3 regions of the Streptomyces sp. NPDC007157 genome follow, and region 1 is predicted to be linked to each of the others. Evidence: riboswitches for the same ligand, from Rfam matches in the RefSeq annotation. Region 1 holds a riboswitch; each other region holds the start of a gene.
The links. A riboswitch is a leader RNA that binds a small molecule or an ion and turns the genes downstream of it on or off. The one in region 1 is predicted to bind thiamine pyrophosphate.

Region 1 (4,163 bases):
ACCGCGACGAACTGCACGATCGTGAGAACGGCGGCCGTGGAGAGGTCGAAGATCTCGGAGGTCTGCCGGTAGATCTCCACTTCGAGGGTGGAGAAGGTGGGGCCGCCGAGGATCTGCACCACACCGAAGGAGGTGAAGGTGAACAGGAAGACCATCAGCGCCGCGGCGGCCACGGCGGGCACCAGCGCGGGCAGGGTGACCTTCCGCCAGGCACCCAGCGGTGAGACGCCGAGCATCCGCGCGGCCTCCTCCTGCCGCGGGTCCAGTTGGGCCCAGAGCCCGCCCACGGTCCGTACGACGACGGCGTAGTTGAAGAAGACATGCGCGAGCAGGATGGCCCAGACGGTGGTGTCCAGCCGTACGCCCCACAGCTCGTCCAGCAGTCCGCCGCGGCCGACCAGCGCCAGGAACGCCGTACCGACCACCACCGTCGGCAGTACGAACGGCACGGTGACCACCGCTCGCAGCACCTGCTTGCCCGGGAAGTCCAGGCGGGCGAAGACATAGGCGGCCGGCAGCGCGGCCAGCAGGGTGAGCGCGGTGGAGGCGAGCGCCTGCCAGGTGGTGAACCACAGGACGTGCCGGATGTCGGACTGGCCGACGACGTCGGCGATCCGTCCGAACCGCCACACCCCGTCGGCCTTCAGCCCGCGCGTGACGATCGCCGTGACCGGCCAGGCGAAGAAGACGGCGAAGAACGCGACGGGCACGGCCATCAGGCCGAGCCGCGCCACGCTCCCGCGCCTGCCGGCTGCTTGAGTACCGGCTACTTGAGTACGAGCGAGGTCCACGTCTTGACCCACTGGTCACGGTTGGCGGCGATCTTGTCGGGCGCCATGGTCTCGGGGTCCTTCGCGGCGGGACCGTACTTCGTGAACTCGGCGGGCACGCCGGCTCCCTCGACCACCGGATACACGAACATGTTCAACGGCATGTCCTCCTGGAACTCCTTGGAGACCAGGAAGTCGATGAGCGCCTTGCCGCCCCGGGTGTTCCCGGCGTTGCTCAGCAGCCCGGCGAACTCGATCTGCCGGAAGCAGGTGCCGGTCGCGACGCCGGTGGGCGCGGTGCTGGGCTTCGGGTCGGCGTAGATGACCTCGGCGGGCGGGGAGGAGGCGTACGACACGACGAGCGGCCGGTCGCCCTTCGCCTTCCGGCCGCCGGCCGAGCCGGAGAACTCCTCGTTGTAGGCCTGCTCCCAGCCGTCGACGACCTTGACGCCGTTCTCCTTGAGCTTCTTCCAGTAGCCCTGCCAGCTTCCCCCGCTCTCGGCTTCGCTCGAACCGGAGGTGCCACCGTCGCCGTACTGGGCGGCGCTCCCGAGCAGGAATCCCAGCCCCGGCGAGGAGGTCGCCGCGTTCTCGGTGACGAGGAGGTTCTTGTACTGCGGCTTGACGAGATCGGCGTAGGACGTGGGCGGGGTCAGCTTGTGCTTGCTGAAGTAGGCCTTGTCGTAGTTGACGCAGATGTCGCCGTAGTCGATGGGCGTGACCCGGTGCTTGCCCGCGTCGAGTTGGTAGTCCGTGCCGACCTGGTCGAGGCCCTTGGCCACGTACGGCTGGAAGAGGCCGTTGTCGAGGGCGCGGGAGAGCAGTGTGTTGTCGACGCCGAAGAAGACGTCGCCCTGCGGGTTGTCCTTGGTCAGGATCGCCTTGTTGACGGCCTGGCCGGCGTCGCCGTCCTTGAGGACCTTCACGTGGTAGCCGGACTGCTTCTCGAAGTCCTGGAGCACGCTCTTGGAGACGGCCCATGAGTCGTGGCTGACCAGGGTGACGGTCTTGGAGTCCGCTGCGGAGCCGCCGGACGACCCGCACGCGGACAGCGTGACGAGACCGAGCCCGACGGCCGCGGCCAAGAAGGTCTTGGTGTGCACTGGTGTTTTCCTCCTGGGGTGGACCAGGAAGAGACGCGGCCCCACCCGGTGGAACCACCCGGGCAGGGCACAACAGCTTGAGTGATGACCGAACTTCCTACCCAGAATGACCTGGGCGAGGTTCAGAGGGTCTGCGGCCCGATTGCCGCACTCTCAGCGCTGTGGCGCTCCCCTGTCGGAATATGAAGATGTCGATATGAAGATGTCAGTGTACGAAGATGCCAGTGTACGAAGGTGTCGACGTACGACGATATGGCTGTACGGCCCTCAGATTACCGCTCGGTGGCCGCGAGCTGACCGCACGCTCCGTCGATCTCCTGCCCGCGGGTGTCCCGGACGGTGACGGGCACCCCATGCGCGGCGATCGCCTCGACGAACGCCTTCTCGTCCTCGGGCCGCGAGGCGGTCCACTTCGAGCCCGGTGTCGGGTTCAGCGGGATGAGGTTGACGTGCACGGGCTTGCCCTTGAGCAGGCGGCCCAGCCGGTCGCCCCGCCACGCCTGGTCGTTGATGTCGCGAATGAGGGCGTACTCGATCGACAGCCGACGCCCGCTCTTCTCCACGTACTCGAACCCGGCGTCGAGGACCTCGCGCACCTTCCACCGCGTGTTCACGGGGACGAGGGTGTCGCGCAGCTCGTCGTCGGGGGCGTGCAGGGAGATCGCGAGCCGGCACTTGAGGCCCTCGTCGGCGAGCCGGTGGATGGCCGGCACGAGCCCGACCGTCGACACGGTGATCCCGCGCTGCGACAGACCCAGCCCGTCCGGGGCCGGATCGGTGAGCGCGCGGATGGCGGTGACGACCCGCTTGTAGTTGGCGAGGGGCTCGCCCATGCCCATGAAGACGATGTTGGAGAGCCGCGCCGGACCGCCGGGCACCTCCCCGTCCCTGAGTGCCCGCATCCCGTCCACGATCTGGTGGACGATCTCCGCGGTGGACAGATTCCGGTCCAGACCCGCCTGCCCGGTCGCGCAGAACGGGCAGTTCATCCCGCACCCCGCCTGTGAGCTGATGCACATGGTCACCCGGTCCGGGTAGCGCATCAGCACGGACTCGACGAGCGTGCCGTCGAAGAGCCGCCACAGCGTCTTGCGGGTGGTGCCCTCGTCCGTCGACAGATGCCGGACGACGGTCATCAGCTCGGGGAACAGCGCGTCCCGCAGCCGGTCCCGGGAGCCTGCGGGGATGTCCGTCCACTGCTCGGGGTCGTGCGCGTACCGCGCGAAGTAGTGCTGCGAGAGCTGCTTGGCACGGAACGGCTTCTCACCGATCTCGGCCACCGCGTCCTTGCGCTCGGCAGGCGTGAGGTCGGCGAGATGCCGCGGCGGCTTCTTGGCTCCGCGCGGCGCGACAAAAGTAAGTTCTCCGGGCTTAGGCATGGCCCAACCAGTGTCGCAGATCCAATCGGGTGACCCGCGACCGACGATCTGGGGGCCTGTCGCTGACGGTCGTCATCTGTCGTCGCCGGTCCCCGAAGCAAGACGGACGGCCCCCGGCCTTCGGACGCTAGACACTGTGGGGCGGCGGGTCCGCCACCTCTGGCTGCAACCGCTTGCTCGAGCGTGTGCCCACCGCGTGCCCGACGACGTAGGCACAGAAGACGAGCGTAAGGACTCCGGCCACTTGCGCGGTCTTGTTGCCCTCGATGATCGCAGCGTGCCCGAGTTCGTACATCAAGTAGACCGCCACCGCGCACAGAATCCAGTGCCACGCGCTTGTCACCAGGTCACGGGCAGGGTGCGCGGTCCGCGGATCAGCCCCTGGCGCTGGAACTCGACCTCCTCGGGAGGCACGGCCAGCCGGATGCCGGGGAAGCGGGTGAGGACCGAGCCGATCATGATCTCGGCCTCCATACGGGCCATGATGGCGGCCATGCAGTGGTGCGGACCGTGCCCGAAGGCCAGGTGGGGGCCGTCGGCGCGGTCGAAGTCCAGCTCGTCGGGGTCGGTGAAGACCGCGGGGTCACGGTTGGCGGCGACGTACGCGTTGTAGACGACCTCACCGGCCCGGATCAGCTGGCCGCCGACCTCGACGTCCTCGACGGCGACCCGTGGGATGCCGACGCCGTTGCGGTGCGGGACGTAGCGGAAGAGTTCGTCCACGGCCTTGGGGAGCAGCTCCGGCTCGCGGCGCAGCCGCTCCAGATGGCGGGGGTGGGTGAGCAGCGCGTACATCATCGAGCCGCTGTTGTTGCGGACCGCGTGGCCGCCGCTGACCTGGATGGCGGTGGCCAGGGAGATCGCCTCGTCGGCGGTGATCTCCCCGGACTCGGTGGCCAGTGCCAGCACCC
Region 2 (4,163 bases), on a different contig from region 1:
GTCGAGGCCGGGAGCGGGACGGCCGGGCTTGGTGGGGGTGGGCCAGCAGGGGCCGGTGCAGAAGTAGTCCACACCGTCCTCGACGGCGGCCGCGGCGGCCTCGGAGTCGGCGTGCGTGGAGCGGCCGATCAGGACGTCCGGGCCGAGGATCGCCCTGGCGGCCGGGACCGGCAGGTCGCCCTGGCCGAGGTGGAGCACATCGGCGCCGGCCGCGTGGGCGACGTCCGCGCGGTCGTTGACCGCGAGCAGCTTGCCGTGCCGGGCGCAGGCGTCGGCGAACACGGCGAGGTGCTCCAGCTCCTCGGCCGCCTCCATGCCCTTGTCGCGCAGCTGCACGATGTCGACACCGCCCGCCAGGACCGCGTCCAGGAACCCGGCGAGGTCGCCCTGCTCCTTACGGGCGTCTGTGCACAGGTACAGCCGGGCGTCGGCCAGCTGCGCGCGGGCGGTGTCGGTCATCGGTGCGTCCCCCGTTGTGTCGGTACTGGCTGCCTCAGACGGCGAGCGCCTGGGCGCGGCGCTTCACCTCCGTGCCACGATTCTCGCTGAGCGCCTGCGCGGGGGTGCCGGGCAGGGTCTCGTCGGGCGTGAACAGCCACTCCAGCATCTCTTCGTCCGTGAAGCCGTCGTCCCGCAGGAGCGTCAAGGTTCCGGACAGGCCCTTGACGACCTTGTCCTCGTCGATGAAGGCGGCGGGGACGTGCAGCGCGCGGTTCTCACCACGGCGGACGGCGATGAGCTGGCCCTCCTTGACCAGCTGCCGCACGCGCGTCACATCGACGTCCAGCATCTCTGCGATGTCGGGGACGGTGAGCCAGGCGGGGACGAGAACATCGATCTTTGCGTCAATCTCGGTCACGGAAACAAGGGTAGGCGTTCCGGCGGGTGGGTCGCGATAGGGAAGCGCCAGGATGGGTGGGTGATCGGCTGCGGTTCGTCATGGCTGGTCGCGCCCGCGCGGCGGAGCCGCACATGTCCCGGCCCCGCGCCCCTAAAGGGGCGCCGCGGTCGCGTTCTTCAAGGGGCGGGCGGGGTCGGACAGGGCTTCCGGGTCCATCTGGCGGCCCCCTTCGATCAGCCTGCGCCCCTGCGCCAGGTCTCGTGGGCGGCCTACCGCCAGGAGAGCGACCAGGCGGTCCTCGCGGAGCCAGCAGACGCTCCAGGCCGGGCCCGTCGGGTCGCCGCGCCAGATCATGCGGTCGGCGACGGCGTGGTGGCCGGCGTACTGCACGAAGCGGCCGAACTGCTCCGACCAGAAGTACGGCACCGGGTCGTAGACCGCGTCGGACTCGCCGAGGATGTTGGCGGCCACCGTGCGCGGGCCCTGGAGGGCGTTGTCCCAGTGGTGGACCAGCAGGCGCTCGCCGTAGCGGCCGGACGGGAAGGAGGCGCAGTCGCCGACCGCGTAGACGTCCGGGACGCCGGTGCGCAGCCGGTCGTCGGCCAGCACCTCCCCGTGCGCGCCCAGTTCGATGCCGGAGCCGGCGAGCCAGGCGGTGGCGGGGCGGGCGCCGATGCCGACCACGACGGCGCCCGCGGGCACCCGCGAGCCGTCGTCGAGCACCACCGCGCCGGGTTCGACCCGCGCCACGCGCGCGTGCGTGCGCAGTTCGGCGCCGCTGTCGGCGTACCAGCCGGTCATCGGCGCGGCCACCTCGGCCGGGAGCGCTCCCGCGAGCGGGCGGTCGGCGGCCTCCACGACGGTCACCGCGCAGCCGGCCTGCCGGGCCGCGGTGGCGAACTCGGCGCCGATCCAGCCCGCGCCGACCACCACGATGTCGTGCTGCCGGGCGAGCACGGGCCGCAGCCGCTCGGCGTCGTCCAGGGTGCGCAGCAGATGGACGCCGGGCACGCCCTCGGTGCCGGGCAGCGTGATCGGCTCGGCGCCGGTGGCGAGCACCAGGTCGTCGTAGGGCACCGGTCCGGTCTCGGTGTCCAGCTCACGGTCGGCGGGGCGCACGCCGAGGGCCTCACGGCCCAGCGCCAGCTCGATGCCGAGCGCCTCGAAGTCGACCTCGAAGGCGGAGCCCTCGGACTTGCCGAGCAGCACCGCCTTGGAGAGCGGCGGCCGGTCGTACGGCTGGTGCGGCTCGGCGCCGATCAGGGTGACGGTGTCGGTGAACCCCCGCTCGCGCAGGGCCACGGCGGTCTGCACCCCGGCCATGCCCGCGCCCACGACGACCACGCGTCGCTTCTGTGACGTGCTCGGTCGCTGCGTCTGCTCGCTCACCTGATCACCATAGACAAGAACCATAGACAACTGACAAAGAGTCAGTCAGTGGGCGTGCTGAGTGACCTGTTCCACACCGCCGGGGCAGGCCGTCTTACAAGGGCGGAGGCCCGCGGGCTAGGGTGGCCGGGAAGCACACGCGGGAGCCCGGACGCACCGGGCTGAGAGGGAGGCTGGCGGCCTCCGACCGTACGAACCTGATCCGGGTCATGCCGGCGAAGGGAGGGGCTGGACGCCCATGTCCGCACATACGTCCGACGTCCTGGTCATCGGGGGCGGGATCATCGGCCTGGTGACTGCCTGGCGGTCCGCGCAGCGCGGGCTCGCCACCGCCGTGGTCGACCCCGAGCCCGGCGGCGGGGCCGCGCAGGTCGCGGCGGGGATGCTGGCCGCGGTCACCGAACTGCACTACGGCGAGCAGACCCTGCTGGGACTCAACCTGGCCTCCGCCCGCCGCTATCCCGACTTCGCCGCCGAGCTCACCGAGCTGACCGGCCACGACCTCGGCTACCGGCGCTGCGGCACGCTCGCGGTCGCGCTGGACGCCGACGACCGGGCGCACCTGCGCGAGCTGCACGCCCTCCAGCATCAGTCCGGGCTGGACTCCGAGTGGCTGTCCGGGCGGGAGTGCCGGCGCCTGGAGCCGATGCTCGCGCCGGGTGTGCGCGGCGGGCTGCGGGTCGACGGCGACCACCAGATCGACCCGCGCCGGCTGGCGGCCGCGCTGGTGGCGGCGTGCGAGCGGGCCGGGGTGGTCTTCCACCGCGGCTGGGCCGAGCGTCTGGAGGTGGTACGGGAGCGGGCGGCCGGTGTCCTCACGCGCGCGGGGGACCTGTTGGCCGCGGACCGGGTCGTGCTCGCCGGCGGCAGCCTGAGCGGGCGGCTGGCGGGGGTGCCGGACGAGGCGCTGCCGCCGGTGCGGCCCGTGAAGGGGCAGGTGCTGCGGCTGACCGTGCCCGCACCGTACGCGCCGTTCCTGAGCCGGACCGTGCGGGCCGTGGTGCGCGGTGGCCATCTCTACCTGGTGCCCCGGGAGAACGGCGAGCTGGTCGTGGGGGCGACCAGCGAGGAGCTGGGCTGGGACACGACGGTCACGGCGGGGGGCGTGTACGAGCTGCTGCGCGACGCGCACGAGCTGGTGCCCGGCATCACCGAGCTGCCGCTGACCGAGACCCGGGCCGGGCTGCGCCCCGGCTCCCCCGACAACGCGCCGCTGCTCGGGCCGACCCGCCTCGACGGGCTGCTGCTGGCCACCGGGCACCACCGCAACGGAGTGCTGCTCACGCCGGTCACGGGAGACGTGATGGCGGAGCTGCTGACCGGCGGTGAGCTGCCGGAAGAGGCCCGTCCGTTCAGCCCGAAGCGTTTCGGCCCCGTCCCCGGCCCACTCCTGGAGCAGACCGCATGAACATCTCCGTCAACGGGGAGCGCCGGGAGATCACCCCCGGCACCGCTCTCGACACGCTCGTGAAGTCCCTGACGGTCGCGCCGTCCGGGGTGGCCGCGGCGGTCAACGAGACCGTCGTACCGCGCGGGGAGTGGCCGGGTACGGCGCTCGCCGAGGGTGACCGCGTGGAAGTCCTGACCGCCGTACAGGGAGGCTGAGCCATGGCCGACGATCCTTTCGTGCTCGGGGGTACGGCCTTCTCCTCCCGGCTGATCATGGGCACCGGGGGTGCGCCCAGCCTGGAGGTGCTGGAGCGGGCGCTGGTCGCCTCCGGGACCGAGCTGACGACGGTCGCGATGCGGCGGGTGGATCCGGGGGTACGGGGGTCCGTGCTGTCGGTCCTCGAACGGCTGGGGATCCGGGTGCTGCCGAACACCGCGGGGTGCTTCACCGCCGGCGAGGCCGTGCTGACGGCCCGGCTGGCCCGGGAGGCACTGGGGACCTCGATGGTCAAGCTGGAGGTCATCGCCGACGAGCGGACCTTGC
Region 3 (4,163 bases), on a different contig from region 1:
TAGGCCAGGACGAGGGTGTTGACGACGGACGCGATGTGGTCGCGGCCGATGCGGATGCCCGCCCGGTACAGCCCGCGCCAGCCCATCGTCGGGTTGGCCTCGTGCAGCTCCCAGACGGCCGAGGTCTGGGTCACCGTCACATCGTCCAGGACACCGAGCGAACCGATGATGACGCCGGCCAGCAAAAGACCACTCATGTCGATCGACGGGTACAGGCCGTGGATCAGGCCGGTGTTGTCGTCGGTGTTGCCGGTGAGCGCGGCCCAGTCGATGAACTCCGAGCCGAGGACGCCGATCAGGCACAGCGAGACCAGCGTGCCCAGCACCGCCACCGAGGTCCGGGCCGACAGGCCATGGCACATGTACAGGGCGATCAGCATGATGGCGCTCGCCCCGACCACCGCCACCAGCAGCGGATTCGAGCCCTGCAGGATCGCCGGCAGGATGAACAGGGTCAGCACCATGAAACTGACGGCGAGCGCGACGAGCGCCATCACACCGCGCAGCCGGCCCACCACGACGACGGCGAGTGCGAAGATCCCGGCCAGCAGCGCCATCGGGAGCTTCCGGTTCACATCGGTGACCGAGTACTGCAGGTCCTTGGGCGCCGAGGGCTCGTAGGCGACCACGACCTTCTCGCCCTCATCCAGTTGACGGGACTGGTCGGGCTGCACGATCTCGGTGAACGTGCGGCCTTTGTCCTTGCCGGTGTCGACCCGGACCGTCGCCTTCTTGCAGGTGCCGTCCTCCTCCTGCTTGGCGGAGCTGCCCTCGGCGGCGGAGGTGTCGCCGGTCGAGCCGCCCCCGGAGGCGTTGACCGACTTGCAGCTGACCGGGACGACCTTGGTGACCGTGGCCTGCTGTGTCTGGCGGTCGAAGCCGACGCCGGTGCGCTCGTGTGCCGGGGCGCCGCCGGGCCACAGCACCACGAGGCCGGCCACGACCGCTGCGGTGAAGGGGATGAGGATCGCTGCGATGACCTTGCGCAGATGCTTGGAGACCGGCGCGGCGGGGCCATGGCTGTGCGAGTGACCGTGCCCGCCGCCTGACCCGGAACCGCCCTGCCCGGGTCCTCGACCTGGCGGGTGGCCGTTGGCATGGCCGTCGTCGTGACTGTGGGCGTGCCCCTGGTCGTGCGGGTGGCCCTGCCCGTGGTCGTGCGCGTCACCGGCACCATGGCCCCCGTGGCCGGTTCCGCCGCCCTGTGCGGCACCGTTGCCGCGCCTCGGGTCGGGGGGCGGATAGGGGTGCTGCTGTGTCGTGGTCACCGCCCGATCATCGCAAGAACGGCAGGGGCCCTCTGTTCACCGCGCCCGAATTGACGCTAGCGTGGAGGCACCTTTGCACACGCGGGAGCTCGGAGCACCGGGCTGAGAGGGCGCTGACCTCCGTATTCGCGATGTTTCACGTGGAACGAGTGATGTTTCACAGGAAACGCCGCCCGACGGAAGCCGCTGCGTCGACCGCCGAACCTGTTACCGGGTAATGCCGGCGTAGGGAGTAGGTCTCATGACCAACAAGGACGCACGCACGCCTGCCCTCAGTCAGGACGAACAGCCCATTGCGGGTGAACCGTCCACAGGGGCCGGGAAGTCCATCGGCTGGCACAAGGGGTATGTCGAGGGTTCGCGCCCCGACCTTCGGGTGTCGGTCCGTCAGGTGCACCTCACCAACGGGCAGTCGGTCACGCTCTACGACACCTCCGGCCCGTACACCGATCCGCTCGTCGAGACCGACGTCCGCAGGGGTCTGCCGCCGCTGCGGGAGAACTGGATCATCGCCCGCGGGGACACCGCCGAGTACGCGGGCCGCCCCGTCCGTCCCGAGGACGACGGGGTCAAGCACACCTCGCCGCGTGGTGGGCTGCGCAACCTGGACGCGGTATTCCCGGGCCGCCCGCGCCAGCCGCGTCGCAGCCGGGACGGCGAGGCGGTCACACAACTGGCCTATGCCCGCCGGGGTGAGGTCACCCCGGAGATGGAGTACGTGGCCATCCGCGAGAACGTCTCCCCCGAGGTCGTCCGTGAGGAGATCGCGGCGGGACGGGCCGTGCTGCCGGCCAACGTCAACCACCCGGAGATCGAGCCGATGATCATCGGCAAGCGGTTCCTGGTGAAGGTCAACGCCAACATCGGCAACTCGGCGGTGACTTCCTCGATCGAGGAGGAGGTCGAGAAGATGACCTGGGCGACCCGCTGGGGCGCCGACACGGTCATGGATCTGTCCACCGGGCGCAACATCCACACCACCCGCGAATGGGTGCTGCGCAACTCCCCCGTCCCCATCGGCACGGTGCCGCTCTACCAGGCCCTGGAGAAGGTCGACGGCAGGGCCGAGGAGCTGACCTGGGAGATCTACAAGGACACCGTGATCGAACAGGCCGAGCAGGGTGTGGACTACATGACCGTCCACGCGGGGGTGCGGCTGCCGTATGTGCCGCTCACCGCCAACCGCAAGACCGGCATCGTCTCGCGCGGCGGCTCGATCATGGCGGCCTGGTGCCTCGCGCACCACAAGGAATCGTTCCTGTACGAGAACTTCGAGGAACTCTGCGAGATCCTCGCCGCCTACGACGTCACGTACTCGCTGGGCGACGGCCTGCGCCCCGGCTCCATCGCGGACGCCAACGACGAGGCCCAGTTCGCGGAGTTGCGCACGCTCGGGGAACTCAACCGGATCGCCAGGCGTTTCCATGTACAGACGATGATCGAGGGCCCGGGCCATGTCCCGATGCACAAGATCAAGGAGAACATCGACCTTCAGCAGGAGATCTGCGATGAGGCTCCGTTCTATACGCTCGGCCCGCTGACCACGGACGTCGCGCCGGCGTACGACCACATCACCTCCGGCATCGGTGCCGCGATGATCGCCTGGTGGGGCACGGCGATGCTGTGCTACGTCACGCCCAAGGAGCACCTGGGTCTGCCCAACCGGGACGACGTCAAGACCGGCGTGATCACCTACAAGATCGCCGCCCACGCGGCGGACCTCGCCAAGGGCCACCCGGGCGCGCAGGAGTGGGACGACGCGCTGTCCGACGCCCGCTTCGAGTTCCGGTGGGAGGACCAGTTCAACCTCGCCCTGGACCCGGACACGGCACGCGAGTTCCACGACGAGACGCTTCCGGCGGAGCCGGCGAAGACGGCCCACTTCTGCTCGATGTGCGGGCCGAAGTTCTGCTCGATGAAGATCAGCCACAGCATCACAGAGCGGTTCGGTGGGGCGGCGGCTGAGGGGGCGTCTGCCGAGGAGGTCGTGGAGGGGATGCTGCAGAAGTCGAAGGAGTTCGCGGCGAGCGGGAACCGGGTGTACCTGCCGATCGCGGACTGACATCGACCGTCGGTGCGCTGCACCGGGAGACCGGCGACGGCCCCGGGTGCAGCGCCCCCGCCCTGGCCGGCGATCGGCGGCGGCCGTGCGCCCGGAGGTCGCAACCGCCTAGCTCGTCGCGGGCTTGTCGCACAGGGCGTGGTCGACGAGGGCGCCCGTCGCGCGGTTGAGAGCCGCCAGATCCGGCGGCGCGGTAGTGGTGGTGAGGGAGACGGTCACCGCGCGTTTGCCGTCCGCGCTCACCGCGGGGCGGGTGTTGACACCCGCCCCGTCGCCCTCGTGGGCGTAGTAGAAACCGCCGCAGGAGAGCGGGATCCGGCGCAGCCCGAGACCGTAGGTGCCCTCGGGCATCTCCGCCACGTCCTCCGGGTCGTCGGTCCGCTGGACGGTCCGCCGCATCTCGCGCCACTGCTCGGCCGGCAGCAGCTTCCCACCGGCCAGCGCCCGGAAGAAGGTGTTCAGGTCGGCGGTGGTGCTCACCACCCCGGAGTCCGCGGTGTGCTGGAAGCTGTGCTCGGTGACGTCGAGACGCTTGCCGTCGGCGGTCGTCAGGTACGCGTTCACGTGCGGGTCGGGCAGGTAGGGGTCGAGCCCGGGAACGGAGGTGTTCCGCAGCCCCAGCTTCGCGATCACCCGGTGCTCGACCAGCGCGTCCCAGGGTGCGCCGCCGGCCCTCTCCGCGATCATGCCGGCCAGCAGGTAGTTGGTGTTGGAGTACGCCCACCGGGTGGCCCCGCCCGGCGCGGGCACGAACACCGGCCGGTGCTTCATCGCCACCGCGACCAGGTCGGCCGCAGGCGTGGCGTCGTAGCGGTTCTCGTCGAAGTGGTTGA

Region 2: another riboswitch for thiamine pyrophosphate. It lies ahead of thiO (glycine oxidase ThiO); the one in region 1 lies ahead of ABZ642_RS19195 (thiamine ABC transporter substrate-binding protein).
Region 3: another riboswitch for thiamine pyrophosphate. It lies ahead of thiC (phosphomethylpyrimidine synthase ThiC); the one in region 1 lies ahead of ABZ642_RS19195 (thiamine ABC transporter substrate-binding protein).

The regions. Positions count from the first base shown of each region.
Region 1 covers NZ_JBEYFE010000009.1:237,689-241,851, reverse strand. Annotated here, with positions in the region: gene ABZ642_RS19200 (iron ABC transporter permease) at 1-716, opposite strand, end outside; gene ABZ642_RS19195 (thiamine ABC transporter substrate-binding protein) at 767-1,873, opposite strand; TPP riboswitch at 1,950-2,057, opposite strand; gene rlmN (23S rRNA (adenine(2503)-C(2))-methyltransferase RlmN) at 2,146-3,252, opposite strand; gene ABZ642_RS19185 (cytochrome P450) at 3,592-4,163, opposite strand, start outside.
Region 2 covers NZ_JBEYFE010000006.1:409,153-413,315, forward strand. Annotated here, with positions in the region: gene thiE (thiamine phosphate synthase) at 1-459, opposite strand, end outside; gene ABZ642_RS14310 (Rv2175c family DNA-binding protein) at 494-859, opposite strand; gene ABZ642_RS14315 (FAD-dependent oxidoreductase) at 992-2,230, opposite strand; TPP riboswitch at 2,360-2,471, shown strand; gene thiO (glycine oxidase ThiO) at 2,469-3,638, shown strand; gene thiS (sulfur carrier protein ThiS) at 3,635-3,835, shown strand; gene ABZ642_RS14330 (thiazole synthase) at 3,839-4,163, shown strand, end outside.
Region 3 covers NZ_JBEYFE010000005.1:302,187-306,349, forward strand. Annotated here, with positions in the region: gene ABZ642_RS11575 (YibE/F family protein) at 1-1,268, opposite strand, end outside; TPP riboswitch at 1,340-1,517, shown strand; gene thiC (phosphomethylpyrimidine synthase ThiC) at 1,510-3,330, shown strand; gene ABZ642_RS11585 (serine hydrolase domain-containing protein) at 3,439-4,163, opposite strand, start outside.